DNA from 2 places in the Mycobacterium basiliense genome. Region 2 is predicted to be linked to the other one. Evidence: riboswitches for the same ligand, from Rfam matches in the RefSeq annotation. Region 2 holds a riboswitch; the other holds the start of a gene.

Region 1 (4,421 bases), 2.7 Mb from region 2:
ACCATCGACGCAACCGGTCAGGTGGTGGCCCCCGGCTTCGTCGACATCCACACCCACTACGACGGTCAGGTGAGTTGGGACGGCTCACTCGAGCCGTCGAGCGGACACGGCGTGACAACGGTCATCACCGGCAATTGCGGCGTCGGTTTCGCGCCGGTTCGCCCCGGCAGCGAGGACTGGCTGATCAAACTGATGGAGGGTGTCGAGGACATCCCCGGTACCGCGCTCACCGAGGGCATCACCTGGGGCTGGGAGAGCTACCCCGAATACCTCGACGCGATCGGCAACCGGAAGTTCGCGATCGACGTAGGCAGCCAGATCGCCCACGGCGCCGTCCGCGCCTACACGATGGGTGACCGCGGCGCCCGAAACGAGCCGGCAACGCCGGACGATATCGCGGCCATGGGCAGGTTGGTCACCGAAGGTATCGAAGCCGGCGCGCTCGGATTCTCGACGTCGCGCACGCTGGCCCACCGCGCCATGGACGGTGAGCCGGTGCCCGGAACGTTTGCGGCCGAAGACGAGCTGTTCGGGCTAGGCCGTGCGATGGCGGCCGGCGGGCAGGCAGTCTTCGAGCTCGCCCCGCAAGGCGCCGCCGGGGAGGACATCGTCGGGCCTAAGAAGGAACTCGACTGGATGCGGCGGTTGGGCGCCGAGATCGACCGACCCGTGTCGTTCGCGCTGATCCAGGTCGACGCCGACCCGAACCTGTGGCGCGAGCAGCTGGCCCTCTCCGCGGACGCGCACGCGGCCGGCAGTCGACTGCACCCGCAGATCGCCGCGCGCCCGTTCGGGATGATGATCGGCTTCCAAGGCCACCATGCTTTTGGCCATCGGCCCACGTACCGCCGGCTCAAGGCCGAATGCAGCCGCGACGAGCTCGCGCAGCGCCTGGCCGATCCCGCGGTCAAAGCCGCGATCCTGGCCGAGGAGGATCTGCCTATCGACCCCACGGTGCTGTTCGACGGCATGTCCGCGTTCGTGCAGTACTCCCTGGGACGTCTTTATGCACTCGGCGATCCACCCGACTATGAGCCGACGCCTGACCGGACCGTCGCGGCGATCGCCGCCGCCCAGGGTGAGGACCCGTTGGCGACGCTGTACGACCTCATGCTCGAAGCGAACGCCAGCGCCATGCTGATGCTGCCGCTGTTTAACTACGCGGACGGCAACTGCGACGCGATCCGCGAAATGATGCTGCACCCTACGGGCGTGCTGGGGCTCTCGGACGGCGGGGCACACTGCGGCATGATCTGCGACGCCTCTTACCCCACTTTCTTGTTGACGCACTGGGCTCGCGACCGGCGGCGCGGCAGGAAATTGCCGCTGGAATACGTGATCCGCAAGCAGGCCCGCGATACGGCGCACCTGTTCGGCCTCACCGACCGCGGCACCATCGAGCGGGGAAAGAAGGCCGATATCAACGTCATCGACATGGCGGCGCTGCGACTGCATCCTGCGGCGATGGCCTACGACCTGCCCGCCGGTGGCCATCGGATCTTGCAGGGCGCAAGCGGATACACGGCCACGATCGTCAGCGGTGCGGTGACCCGGCGCAACGGCGTCGACACCGGGGCCCGTCCCGGCCGGCTGGTCCGCGGAGCGCGTTAAGAGACCATCCGATGAGCATGACCACCGGCGATACGGCCCGGACCCGCGATCAGGACGCGATCGCATTCGCCCAACTAGAGATCGAACGAATGTGGCCAAGGTTGTGGCAGCTTGCCTGCATGGTCGACCATGTCGCAGAACCCGGCGACCATTTTGAATACCGCTGTGGCCCATACAGTTCACTGATCATACGAGGCGAGGACGGCGTGCTGCGCGCTTTTCAGAATGCCTGTCGTCATCGCGGCAACTCGCTGTGCGTGGGCTCCGGTTCGGGGCTGCGTGAGTTGAAGTGCGGCTACCACGGCTGGACCTGGGACCTGGCCGGCACGCTCAAGCGAGTGCCCAACCGCAAGCGTTTCGGCTCGCTGAGGCTGTCCAACTTCCCGCTGGCGCCGGCCAGGGTCGACACCTGGGAGGGATTGGTCTTCGTCAATCTCGACATCAACGCGATCCCACTGATCGAATACCTGGACTCGACACCCGACGATATTGCCTGGTGCCATCTGAGCGACTTTCGCTGCTACGCCACCCTGACCGTCGAAATCGAAGCCAACAGGACATCCGGGTGCTCCCCGGGATCCAGCGTGGCTTGCGTCAGCCCGGCTTCACCCACCTGACGCTCTCCGGTGAAGAGCGGCGGGTGATCAACATGCACCGCAACCTGGAGCGCTACCTCGATCTACCCGAATCTGCGCGCATGAGCGGCGGAGACGCGTAACCGTCGGCGCCGCACGGCCTTGTGCGATAGATCACAGCAGCCCATCGGATCAGGCGGCGCATTCTCCGGGCTGTTCCCTTCGAGCGAATTTCGTCTTGCGAAGATATTGTGCGCGTGCATCTTTGACATCTACCCGGCCCACGTTCCTGCGCGCCAAGCCGCGAAATTGCTCGGGCCATCTTCGTTGCGCTGCGAAAATTGGGGAGTGACAAGCCAGCTGGTCACTGTGTATCTTCACTTCGCGTTACAAATAAATAGCCATTGACGCGATGCGGGAGAAACCTCGATGTCGAGGCGCCGTAGGAGCAATCTCCTCCCCGGGAATCTCTCAGGCCCCAGTACCGCACCGCCGAGGCAACTCTGGAGACAAGGATCGGTCGTAACGGCCGTGCCTTACCGAAGGTGTACGGGCGTCGCCGTCGCGCGAGGCCACAGACTCTCAGGTTTCAGGACAGAGCGGGGAGGGAGCAACCAGCCCGGTGCGCCCGGGCCCACTGGAACCGGAGTTGCCCCTTGTCCGAAATGCATGATCAGCCTTCTTGCGGCGCCACCGCGGCGTCGAGTTTTGTTCCGCGCCATATCGGCCCCGATCCCGTCGCGACCGCACACATGCTCGATGCCGTCGGGTACGCGAGCCTTGACGAATTGACCGATGCCGCCGTGCCGGCTCAGATCCGCAACTCCGCACCGATGGCGTTGCCCGCGGCGCGGACCGAGCAACAGGTGCTCACCGATCTGGCTGCGATCGCTGGCCGCAATACGGTCCGGGTGTCGATGATCGGCCAAGGCTACTCGCCGTGTGTTACTCCGGAAGTGCTGCGCCGCAATCTCCTCGAATCGCCGGCCTGGTACACCGCCTACACGCCCTACCAGCCGGAGATATCCCAGGGTCGCCTGGAAGCGCTACTGACCTTCCAAACCGTGATCGAAGACCTCACCGGGTTGCCGTTGGCCGGCGCCTCGTTGCTGGACGAGGCCACCGCGGTGGTCGAGGCGATGCTGCTGATGCGTCGGTCCAACAACAACCCGTCGGCGCGTCTCTTGGTCGACGACGACTGCTTTCCCCAGACACTTTCGGTACTGCGGACCCGCGCGGCGGCGGTGGATATCGAGATCGAACTTGTCGACGTCTCCGCGCCTTTGCCCGACGGCGACTTTTTCGGCATCGTACTGCAATCACCCGGGGCCAGTGGCGCCGTGCGCGATCTGAGCGCGCTGATCACCGCCGCGAAAGCCCGTAGCGCCATGTCCACTGTTGCGACCGATCTGCTTTCGCTGACCCTATTGACCCCGCCCGGTGAACTCGGCGCCGACATTGCAGTCGGTTCGGCGCAACGGTTTGGCGTTCCGCTGTTCTTCGGCGGGCCGCACGCTGGGTATCTGGCCGTGCGCAGCGGCTTGGAACGCGCGCTGCCGGGCCGCCTGGTAGGGGTATCCAAGGACGTCGACGGCGCGGCCGCATATCGGCTTGCCCTGCAGACTCGCGAACAGCATATCCGCCGTGACAAGGCCACCAGCAACATCTGCACCGCCCAGGCCCTACTGGCCAACGTCGCCGCGATGTACGCCGTCTACCACGGCCCGGAGGGATTGCGGGACATCGCGTCTCGAGTGCACGCGCACGCAGTTTCGGTTGCGGCCAGCCTGCGCCACGGCGGCCACACCGTAGTACACGACCAGTTCTTCGACACGGTGTTGGTCAAGACTCCCCAGCGCGCCGGCGAATTGGTTGCGCGCGCGAAAACCCTCGGGGTAAATCTGCGACTGGCCGACGCCGATCACGTTGGGATCAGCTGCGATGAGACCACCACCGCCGAGATCACCACATTGGTAGTCAAGGCTTTTGGTGTCGAACGGGTCGTGCCGGGCCGGTCGGGCCTCCGTTCCGGGCTGACCCGAACGACGCCCTACCTGCAGCACCGGGTGTTCCACGAACACCGTTCCGAGACAGCGATGATGCGGTTCTTGCGCAGGCTGTCCGATCGTGACCTGGCCTTGGACCGCAGCATGATTCCGCTGGGGTCGTGCACCATGAAGCTCAATTCCGCAGTGGAGATGGCACCCATCAGCTGGCCCAACTTCGCCAACATCC
Region 2 (4,421 bases):
ATGTAGTTGGCCGACGTGATCGCGGTCTGCGACGCCGTCCGCAGGCCGTCGGCGCCCATCATCCGGATGTAGGCCCACGTGATAGGCAAAATCGACGCCGACCCGTAGGGCGCCGACGCCACCGGATACCCCTGTGGCAGCTCCGGGGCGAACGGATGGCCCGGCAGAAACTGAGACAGATGGGAACGCACCGCCACCGGCCCCACTCCCGGACCGCCGCCGCCGTGTGGGATGCAGAAGGTCTTGTGCAGGTTCAGGTGACTCACATCGCCGCCGAACTTGCCGGGCCGGGCCAGGCCGACCAGCGCGTTGAGGTTGGCGCCGTCCACGTACACCTGGCCGCCGGCATCGTGCACGGCCGCGCAGATCTCGGCGATGTCGTGCTCGTACACGCCGTGCGTGGACGGGTAGGTGATCATCAACGCCGACAGCCGATCGGCGTGGTCGCTGATCTTGGCGCGCAGATCATGGAGATCGACGTCGCCGTTGTCATGACAACCCACCACGACCACCCGCATCCCGGCCAGCGCGGCCGAAGCCGCGTTGGTGCCGTGCGCGCTGGACGGGATCAGGCAGATGTCGCGTTGCGGCTCTCCCCTGCTGGCGTGGTACTCGTGAATCGCCAACAGCCCGGCGTATTCGCCCTGCGAACCCGCGTTGGGCTGCAGCGAGACCGCGTCGTAGCCGGTAATGGCCGTCAACCAGCTTTCCAGGTCGGCGATGAGCCGCCGCAGCCCCGGCGTATCCGATGCCGGCGCGAACGGATGCTGGCGTCCGAATTCCGGCCAGGTGATTGACTCCATCTCGGTAGCGGCGTTGAGCTTCATGGTGCACGAACCGAGCGGAATCATGCTGCGGTCCAACGCAATATCTTTGTCCGCCAGCGCGCGCAGGTACCGCATCATCGATGTCTCGGTGCGGTACTGGGTGAACGCAGGATGGGTCAAGAACTCCGAAGTGCGCGTGGCGATGTCGGCGCTGGCCGGTGCGGCGGCCGACACCCCGAAGGCATCCAGCACAATGGCCACCTGGGTGTCGGTGGTGACCTCGTCGCAGGCCACCGACACATGGTCGGCATCGACTCGCCACACGTTGACGCCACTGGCCTTGGCCGCCGCCAACACCTCGTCGGCACGCCCCGGCACCCGCGCCAGCACGGTATCGAAAAACCTGTCATGCACCACCGCGTCGCCCAGCGCGCCGGCGATGGTCTCGGCATGACCATGCACTCGTCGTGCAATGCCGACCAGCCCATCGGCGCCGTGATAGCTGGCATACATTGCGGCCATTACCGCAAGCAGCACCTGGGCGGTGCAAATATTGCTGGTTGCCTTGTCCCGACGGATATGTTGCTCACGGGTCTGCAGCGCTAGCCGGTAGGCCGAATTGCCGTCGCTGTCGACCGACACACCGACCAGTCGTCCGGGTAGCTGACGGGCGTGCTTGGCGTGCACGGACAGATAGCCGGCGTGCGGGCCGCCGAAACCCATTGGGACACCGAAACGCTGGGTGGTACCGAATGCGACATCGGCGCCAATCTCCCCCGGCGGCGCAACCAGGGTCAGGGCCAACAGGTCGGCGCCGATGGCCACCAGCGCGCCGCGGTCGTGGGCCTGCTCCACCAGCTGGGTCCAGTCGGTGAGCCGGCCGCTGGCTCCGGGCAGCTGGGCGATGACGCCGAAAAATTCACCCTCGGGCAGCCCATCCCGCAGATCGGCGGTGACGATCTCGATACCCAACGGCTTCGCGCGGGTGGCCAACACCACCGCGGTTTGCTCAAACACGTCGACGTCAACGGCCAGCCGCTTTGCCGGGCCGCGGGTTGCGCGCTGCATCAGGGTCATGGCCTCAGCTGCGGCGGTGCCTTCGTCGAGCATCGATGCGTTCGCGATCTCTAGGCCGGTGAGATCGGTCACCATGGTTTGGAAATTCAGTAAGGCTTCCAACCGACCCTGACTGATTTCGGGCTGGTAGGGCGTATACGCCGTGTACCAGGCGGGGTTTTCCAGGATGTTCCGCAGCAGAACCGGTGGGGTGATGGTGTCGTAGTAGCCCTGCCCGATCATCGACACGGCCACCGTGTTGGCGTTGGCCAGCGCACGCAGCTCGGCCAACGCCTCCGCCTCGCTAGCGGCCGGCGGGAGTCGGTCCAGGCCCGGTGCGGTGCCGGCGTCGGCGAGTTTGTCCAGGATGCCCTTCGGCACCGCCTTGGCGGCCAGGTCGTCGAGAGTATCGACGCCGATGACCGCAAGCATCGTCGCGACAGCCTGGGGGTCCAAGCCTATGTGGCGGTCTGCGAACGTGGAATTATCGGACACGGTGAACTCCTGACTGGGCACCAAGTGGCCTGCTAGAGGCCCTACAAGGCAGAAGGACTAGGGACCCTCTCCCTCTGTCTCTACCCGTACGTCAGGCGCCTGAGAGATTCGGCGCCGGGAGCTAGCCGGCACCTTTCCCCATCGGCGGGTGAGGACCGCTGCCGGTCACCACCGCTTTCCAGAGGCATCATGATCTCGCGCGGTCCCGGGTGCCTGAGAGGTTGGCGGAGAGGTCTTGCTCCTTCGGCGTCTGTAGCTGGCGGCTACAGCACTCTCCCGCGCGGGGTGATGCGGCGTCCAGTTTACTCGGCCCGCCGTGGGCCGCGCGCGTTCAGCCGATCTTGCGGTCGCGATGCTTGCGCCGCGATGCCAGTTCGTCTTCCGGTGCGGCGATCGATTCGCCGCCGTCAGCGCGTTCACCGTGGAAGTCCGCGATGACGCCGGTCAGCTCACGCATCGCGCCCGAGACGGCGATACCGAATACGCCCTGACCACCCTGGAGCAGATCGACGACTTCCTCTGCCGATGTGCACTCGTACACCGTCGTGCCGTCGGAGAACAAGGTGATGTTGGCCAGGTCCTGCACACCGCGTTGACGCAAGTGGTCGACGGCAACCCGAATGTTGTGCAGCGAGATGCCGGTGTCAAGCAATCGCTTGACGATCTTGAGAACCAAAATGTCCTTGAACGAGTAGAGCCGTTGGCTTCCGGAACCTGCCGCACTGCGGATCGACGGAACAACCAGCGAGGTGCGTGCCCAGTAGTCGAGTTGACGGTAGGTGATGCCGGCGATCTGACAGGCGCTCGGCCCGCGGTAGCCCACCAGCTCGTCGGGCACCGAATCATCGGGGAACAGCCCCGGCTGCACCGGCGCGTTCGCCGGCTCGCCGTTGGTTGTGTTGGTTGCGTGGCTCGCCAGATCCAGCTGTTCTTGACGTGGCTGCTCGCTCACGGTGCTTCCTCTCGCCGATCGCGCTCTTGTCACTAGCTGCGTCAATGGCTGCCGCTGCAACCACGTTTGCTCAGGCCCGAGTGCTTGAGAGCATACGCTGTTGGACCAAATCGGTCCGCCAGTTGGTCATCAAGTCGCCATCAAAGTATGGCCGGTGGGTGGCGTCGCGGGCGCTATCCGGCAGGCGTGTCGAGGTCGCATTCTGCGAGATGAGACCTGTCCGTAACGTTGGTGGCCCCGACGACATGCCGGTGGGGCCCCGCGCCGGGGATGCACCCGTGCGAAGCCTAGGTGGCCTTGAAATCGTCGGGTGACACGCTGTCGAGGAACTCTTTGAACTTCTCCACCTCGTCCTCGCGGACAGCGCTGCCGGTGTCTTCGTCGCCCTCGTCCGGAATCAGCAGACCGGCCTGGGCCAGCACCGCTTCCTCGACGTAGATGGGAACCCCGACGCGCAGCGCGATCGCCACCGAGTCGGAGGGACGAGCCGAAACCTTGACGTTGCGGTCGAAGATCAGATCGGCGTAGAAGGTGCCTTCCTGAAGGTCGACGATGCGCACTTCTTTCAGTGAATGCCCGAGCGCGGCAATGACATCCCTGATCAGATCATGCGTCAACGGTCGGGGCGGCTCGACGCCCTGTTGCTCCAACGCAATGGCTGCGGCCTCGGACTGTCCGATCCAGATTGGCAGATACCGGTCGCCGTTGGCCTCGCGCAGTAACAGCACCGGCTGGTTCTGCGGTTGCTCGACGCGAATGCCGACAACACGTACTTCGCCCATCTGTGTCCGCCCTCCGCACATGCCGCCGTGTCAGACCGTCGCTTGGAGCGACGACACGGTGCTGGCATAGCCGCCGAAGTCGTCGACACCAAGCGATTGGAGAAAGTCTAATCCTCAGCGGTGCAATACGTCGCGTACTGCCGACTTGATCAACGAGGTGTGCAAAGTTATGGCGAGCGCGGCGACCTCACGCGCCAAGTCGTCGGCCCGGTCACGCGCGCCGGTTTTGTCGGCCTTGACGAGCGGGCCGGCGATCTGGGCGATGAGGTCGGACTGACGGTCTGCTGCCGACCGGAAGGCACGCAGGTGCCGGGGCTCCACGCCGTAGTCGGCCAGCGCCCGAGCACATTGCAGGATTACCACGGCGTG

The links. A riboswitch is a leader RNA that binds a small molecule or an ion and turns the genes downstream of it on or off. The one in region 2 is predicted to bind glycine.
Region 1: another riboswitch for glycine. It lies ahead of gcvP (aminomethyl-transferring glycine dehydrogenase); the one in region 2 lies ahead of gcvP (aminomethyl-transferring glycine dehydrogenase).

The regions. Positions count from the first base shown of each region.
Region 1 covers NZ_LR130759.1:136,731-141,151, reverse strand. Annotated here, with positions in the region: gene MB901379_RS00705 (N-acyl-D-amino-acid deacylase family protein) at 1-1,611, shown strand, start outside; partial or broken gene MB901379_RS00700 (aromatic ring-hydroxylating oxygenase subunit alpha) at 1,623-2,165, shown strand; glycine riboswitch at 2,592-2,683, shown strand; gene gcvP (aminomethyl-transferring glycine dehydrogenase) at 2,852-4,421, shown strand, end outside.
Region 2 covers NZ_LR130759.1:2,836,311-2,840,731, reverse strand. Annotated here, with positions in the region: gene gcvP (aminomethyl-transferring glycine dehydrogenase) at 1-2,318, opposite strand, end outside; glycine riboswitch at 2,383-2,508, opposite strand; glycine riboswitch at 2,509-2,607, opposite strand; gene MB901379_RS12065 (MerR family transcriptional regulator) at 2,650-3,270, opposite strand; gene MB901379_RS12060 (bifunctional nuclease family protein) at 3,558-4,052, opposite strand; gene ftsR (transcriptional regulator FtsR) at 4,167-4,421, opposite strand, start outside.